Regions from separate parts of the Bacillus sp. m3-13 genome, predicted to be linked through region 2. Evidence: predicted binding sites of a transcription regulator. Region 2 holds the regulator's gene; the other holds the start of a gene.
What was found. The regulator LexA, encoded in region 2, represses DNA repair genes until DNA is damaged. The targets are predictions, from matches to a motif close to CGAACATATGTTCG.

Region 1: M313_RS0102680 (YhjD family protein) is a predicted target of LexA. The motif match lies at 1,507-1,520, and genes of this name have one in related genera.

The regions. Positions count from the first base shown of each region.
Region 1 is NZ_ACPC01000009.1:99,915-103,340, reverse strand. Features, by position in the region: gene M313_RS22455 (competence protein ComK) at 1-281, shown strand, start outside; gene M313_RS26250 (DUF421 domain-containing protein) at 393-554, shown strand; gene M313_RS26570 (YetF domain-containing protein) at 602-871, shown strand; gene M313_RS26900 (DUF421 domain-containing protein) at 927-1,025, shown strand; gene M313_RS0102680 (YhjD family protein) at 1,107-1,484, opposite strand; gene M313_RS0102675 (S9 family peptidase) at 1,663-3,426, shown strand, end outside.
Region 2 is NZ_ACPC01000014.1:22,818-26,243, reverse strand. Features, by position in the region: gene tkt (transketolase) at 1-264, opposite strand, end outside; gene M313_RS0106280 (DUF896 domain-containing protein) at 357-587, opposite strand; gene M313_RS0106275 (YneB family resolvase-like protein) at 633-1,307, opposite strand; gene lexA (transcriptional repressor LexA) at 1,446-2,057, shown strand; gene M313_RS0106265 (DUF421 domain-containing protein) at 2,097-2,720, opposite strand; gene M313_RS0106260 (nucleoside hydrolase) at 2,828-3,426, opposite strand, start outside.

The DNA.
Region 1 (3,426 bases), on a different contig from region 2:
CATCACCTACAAATGATAGCTGCATCTGGATTTCACTACATTATGCGTATGAATATAATAAGACCCCAACCGCTAACACAAAAGTGATGTTCCCGAACAACACCATCGTGGAATTTCCCATCTCGAAATCTTCTTATGAGGCACAAATCCACCGAACGTCTCTTTTTCGGGCTAAGCTTCAGCAAAGAGTCAATAGGAAAAGAAGCAATTCCAACCGAAGCCTTGTTGCTACACCTGGGATCATGTACAGATTGAGAAGCAGTAAGGATTTGCAGAGCTAAGTGACAGGAATGCACCTTTCAACAGGAAAGGTGTTATTTTTTTGGAGAAAATTGCATATCACATCCATTTTGATTAACTCTAAGGAAAAGGACAGAGGAGGTAAGTTGCGCTTGGAGCTTTTCGTTGACTTATTAAAAGTGTTATTCCGTATCATTACCATTCTGCCATTAATGTTATTGGTTACGCTCTTTATGGGAAAACGCTCAATTGGTGAACTGCCGGTTTTTGATTTTCTTCGTTATCCTAACACTAGGATCGGTGGTTGGAGCTGATATTGCGGATCCAAGTGTTCATCACTTGCCGACAGTAGGGGCAATCATTGCCATTGCTCTCTTGCAAAAGTTTATTGCTTGGTGGAAAAATAAAAAATCATCATATTGGGAGGCTGTTATCCTTTGAGCCAACGCTTGTCATTTATGAAGGCAAATTCCATATTGAGAATATGTATAAAATACATTATTCCATTGATAACATTCTGCAGATGTTAAGGGAAAAGGATGTATTCCTTATCGAGGATGTCCACTTCGCACTAATTGAAGCCAATGGTGAGCTATCGGTGAAATTAAAGCCTGGAAAAAGAAGCAGCTAAAGTGGAAAATACAGCGGCCGTGAGCCCAAAATCTTCAATTGAATACAGTGTTATTATGGATGGGAGGATACAGCAGAAAACTTTGAACACTTTGGGACTGAATGAAGCTTGGTTAAAAAGAAGAGTTGTTAAAAAAGGACATCATCAATATTAAAGATGTTTTTTATTGCTGCCATCAATGAAGAAAACAAGCTTCACGTTTCTTTGCGAAGTACTAAACTAAGCCCGACCATACCTATTTTTCACTAGTCGAAGTCTCTTCCATTCTCAAAATATATTGCATCAAAAGTTCATTTACCTTATTTCTGATTCTCGGGTTGAAATAGTTATGGTGTTCTTCATATCCATTAAACAAAAAAGCATACATGGTGAAGGATTCATCTTGTTTTAATTTGTGGAGCTTCATTTGTTGCTGTTTCATATCGGCTTTTATATGCTTAAGTTGTAGCTGGATTTTGCGCATAACCTGATCAATGAGAGTAAGATAGGGTTCTTTTAATTTTATTCCACTGTCTTTAATAATGCTTGTATCTCTTTCTAAAACAATCAGTAACAAAGGAAGATATATCGCCTGTTCAAACAGGTATATTTGTTCTTTTGATAATCTTGTCATTTCATCTTCCTCCTAAAATTCTAGAACGTTTGTTCGTATTTATTTTATACCAAAGTCTTAAAAATATGCAAGCAACTTTTTTAAACTGTAAATAAAGTTTTTCAAATTTATTAAAGGGGAATTATTTCATTTGTCGAAATAAGTAGAATAGAGAATTTTACATAAGGGAGAGATTTCAATGACAAAAAGAAAAATGGAGTCAACAGATCTGTTTCGTCTAACATCTATTACCGATCCGCAATGGGATAAACATTCCCGTAAGTATGCGTTTGTGCAGACTACTGTCCATGAGGAAGAAAATGAATATCGCTCTACCATCTACGTAGGAGATTTAGAGGGGAACGCGGTACCATTCACATCTGGGAAAGGGAGAGCAACAAGCCCAAGATGGTCTCCTGATGGGAGCAAGCTTGCTTTTGTCTCCAACCGTAATGAGAAAAGCCAACTATATGTTATGCCTGTAAACGGGGGAGAAGCAGAGCAGGTTACCTTTTGTAAAAATGGGGCAAGGGGTCCAGTCTGGTCGCCTTGCGGAACGAAACTATTGTTTAGTACTTCTGTAGAGAGTGCGGAGGATTTGCATTCTACGAGTTCTACAAGCGAGGAAAAGAAAAAACCTGAACCTCTTGTAGTGGAGAAAATGCGCTACAAGTCCGATGCTAAGGGGTTTTTAGATAACAAAAACGATCATCTAGCCTTATTGGATTTGAAAACAAAGGAAGTGAGTCTCCTGACAGAAGGAGACAGGGATTATGGTAGCGCTGCATGGTCGCCTGATGGAACAAAAATTGCTTTTGTAGCAAATCTCGAAGAAAATCCAGATGTTTCTTTGGTTTCTGATGTTTATGTGATGGATGTTCAGTCAAAAGAAAAGAATAAAATTACACACAGCAACGGTTTCTTTTCCACGATCTCCTTTTCTCCCGACGGTCAATACCTGGGCTTTTTAGGGCATGAAAAAGAGTTTCAAAGTGCGACGTTGACCCGTGTATGGGTAACCCAGCTTGCAACAGGTGAAACTCATTGCCTAACAGAAAACCTTGATGTGGAGGTTGGCGACGTTGCAATTGGCGATTTCCATTCCGGTAATGTGAATCCTGGACTTATGTGGACAGACGAGAGTGAAGGTTTTTATTTCTTAATGAGTGACCAAGGTGCTACAGGAATCTACTTTGGTTCTTTGGATGGTTCTATGTACCCGATTCATCTCCCGGATGAGCACGTATATGCAGTAAGCATGCTGACGGATACCCATGAAGCAATTGTAGGAGTAAGCAACTCTACAGATCCAGGAGAACTTTACCACCTTGATTTCCGTTCCCAAACACGGACACAATTGACCAAAGTCAATGAAGCTTGGAAAAATGAAGTAGAATTAAGTGTGGCAGAACCTATCCGTTATAAAGCACCAGATGGATGGGATTTGCATGGGTGGATTATGAAACCTGCAGGATTTGAAGAAGGGAAAAAATATCCGACCATCTTAGAGGTGCATGGCGGCCCTCATGCCATGTATGCCAATACTTACTTCCATGAGTTTCAAACATTGACCGCACAAGGATTTGTCGTGTTATTCACTAACCCCCGTGGAAGTCATGGATATGGCCAGGAATTTGTCGATGCTGTGCGTGGAGATTACGGTGGCAAGGATTATCTTGATGTCATGGCTGCAATGGATTATGCCCTCGAAACATTTGACTTTATCGATGAGAAGAATTTAGGCATTACCGGAGGAAGCTATGGCGGATTTATGACAAACTGGGTGGTCAGTCACACTGATCGTTTTAAAGCAGCTGTCACCCAACGATCCATTTCAAACTGGCTGAGCTTTTATGGTGTCAGTGACATTGGTTACTACTTCTCCGAATGGGAAGTAAAAGGAGATATGGGAGAAAAAGTAGATAAGCTTTGGGACCATTCTCCAATCAAATACGTGAGCGAT
Region 2 (3,426 bases):
ATCATTCATAGATACGTCATATCCGCCTAAATGTAAAAGGCTATAAAGTAACATGGAACCGTGACCTGCAGAAAGTACAAAGCGGTCTCTATTAAACCAGTTCGGATTCTTAGGGTTGTGGTTCATAAATCTTGTCCATAAAGAATATCCCATAGGTGCAGCACCCATTGGCATTCCTGGGTGACCAGAGTTTGCCTTTTCAATTGCATCGATAGATAATGTACGGATTGTATTAATGGAAAGTTGATCTATATGTTGTGTCATCTTATCCACCCTTTCTCTCTTTAACTTATTTTTTCATGGAAAAATTCTATTTTATCATAAATAGTATGTTCCAATGTTCTGAAAAAAAGCGATTAATGCTTTAAATTCTTTTTAGTATCCTTTAATTTTTCTGGAGTGACATCATTTCCTTCCGGATCCACGATTGTAACACCTTGCAAAGTATTTTCCATGGAAGCTCGGAATGTCTTGATATACTCTTGACGAAGCTTTTGTTGTTCAGCTGTCTCTTCCTTTGTAAGGCCTTCACTTTTGGCCTTTTTGGAAAGTGCATTGATTCTTGCTATTTTTTCTTTTGATAACATAGAAAACTCCTTCTTTCATCCTTGTGAAGATATGCTTTTATCTTACTAGAGAGGTTCTTTTTTTACAAGCAAACCGGTGTCGTTCTCTTCTATATACTCCCGATAGCGTCTATTTACTGTTGCTTTAGAAACTTCATACCCAAGCCCTCTCAATGTGGCAGCGATTTCATGAAAAGTGAGTTTATTTGTACGCAGTCTGACTATCTCTTCAATCGGCACCTCAATTTTCTCGCGGCCAGGGCTCATATGGAGGTTTGTCAGGTTTTTGGTGGGGTCATACCCTCTTTTAACCGCACGTTGCATGCCTCTTTTTATTTTCAAATTATGTAGCTTTCTTTGGTATTCCTCAACAATTGCCACAATATCCATAACCATCGAATCAGAATCAGATAATCTCAGTTCTCCATTATCCGTTATAGAAAATATCTTAATTTCGTGTTTTCTCAACCAATGTAAAAAAGCGATTTTTGCATTCCCTCTGCCAAGCCTTGTTTCATCCTGAATTAGAAGGACATCAATATGTTGACTTGAAATAAGCTCGATTATTTGAAAAACCCCTTCACGATCCAAATCATATCCGCTCGCCTGTTCCTCCACTATCTCAATGATTTCGATATCTCGGTTTGCCGCTAAGGAAACTAATTCTTCCCTTTGCCGGGACAATGACGTTTCTTGTGTATCTTTTTTGGTACTCACACGACAATAAATGATTCCCTTCATGTATGATTTCCTCCATCATTCTTTTAAACTATTATTATCAAGCGAACGTATATTCTTGTCAATAATTCGAACTTATGTTTGTATTTTATACCAAAACATGCTATACTATCACTAATATAAATGATAGAGGTGCGGAATATGAAACTATCAAAAAGGCAACAGGACATATTAGATTACATAAAAAAAGAAGTCCAAGCAAAAGGATATCCACCTTCCGTCCGTGAAATTGGGGAAGCAGTTGGACTTGCTTCTAGCTCCACGGTTCATGGTCATCTTGCACGACTAGAAAGCAAAGGTCTCATACGCCGAGACCCTACTAAACCGAGAGCCATTGAGATTATGGAAGACGAACTGGTACCTAAGATATCTGCAGTTAATGTTCCAATCATCGGTAAAGTCACTGCGGGTCAGCCAATTACAGCCATTGAGAACGTAGAGGACTACTTTCCGCTTCCTGACCGCTATGTGGCACCAGACGAACAAGTTTTCATGCTTGAGGTTATGGGGGATAGCATGATCGAAGCCGGGATCCTTGATGGAGACTATGTTATCGTTCGTCAGCAGCAATCCGCTAACAATGGAGACATCGTCGTTGCCATGACAGAAGAAGATGAGGCTACTGTCAAACGCTTCTTTAAAGAAAAAGACTATATCCGATTACAACCGGAAAACTCTACATTAGAACCGATCATTGTCCGAAATGTGAGCATTCTTGGTAAAGTAATCGGAGTATATCGTAATATCCATTAAAAAAGCCGTATATCGGCTTTTTTATTTTCATCAATTTAGTTAATCAAGGGTTTCACTGGGACGTTCTTTTAGTTTATGGTTTCCATTCTTCACTTCGGTAAATAGATTTCCCTCTTCCTCTTTTTCAATACGGCTTGGTTTGCTTGAGGGATTAATCATTGTTTTTAAGAGTTGAATTTCTTGATAGAGGAGACTCCATTCCTTCTTTGTTATCGGCTTTGCTTGATCGGTTAACTCAAATCCTAACTGACCGTTTGGCTCTAAAGTAGCCCATTTAACATCACTTATACTAGATATACTATTTTGTCTAAGCTTCATCTCCAATTGGTCAATGGTAAATCTCAATTTCTTTAATGTTTTTTCATTTAATTTTCCATTTTCTATTAGCATCTTGGATTTACCCGTAATTAACTTTTCAAAAATGTCGGATTTTAGTTGTAGGAACTCCATTAACACTAGTGTTACTACTAGAGTAATACCCACACCAAATGTTACCCAAATACTTTTGCCTGCCAAAGGTTGAATTAACAGAGAACCAATTCCAATCATGATTACCACTTGAGCTAAAGTCATTTGCGAAATGGACTTTCTGCCTGCAATTCTTAGTAAAAATGTCCCTATTATAGTTATTAAAACCGCTTTCCAAATCCAATTCAAATCCATTACTTCACCACCCCATCGAATTATTATGTTTTTATAATAATCCCGTCGCTGTTTTTTATTCAGCAATAAATAGAAGGGGGTAATCAGTTATTTAATTTTACATGTTTTTATTGGCTTGCGTCTCTCAAGTTCACCTCAATAAAGTCATTAATAAAATCATTATAATCAAAATCCATAGCTATATAATGCTCGCGTTGTGGTTGCTTATATACCATCCTTAAATCAGCTATACTTTGCCCTCTGTTCCCGTCAACAACTGCAACCCTTACATCTCTTTGGATAGTATATGTTTTATCCTTATTTAATAGATAATAAAGAGTGAATACATCATGCACCGGTGAACCATCTATACCTGGCATCACTTGGTCGTAGAATGTAGCATAATAATTGGTGACAGCTGGAATAAGATATTTGTACGGACTGCTAGTTTGATCAAAAATGAATGTCGCTATATCCCTAGTAACTATGGCCCTGTTTGTTACATTTAGTGGCGTTATATATACCTTTTTCGCTTTATTCAAAATTACAGAGGTAGCAATCGGGTCTCCCCAAAAGTTCGCTTCCGCCACATCTGTTACATTACCAGGAACCATGAACGCTCCACCCATAAGATATACCTCTTTAACCTGATCCATAAGTTCAGGTCGTAAGTTAAATGCAAAAGCAAGGGATGTTTGTCTACCCACATCCACAATTACAATGTCTT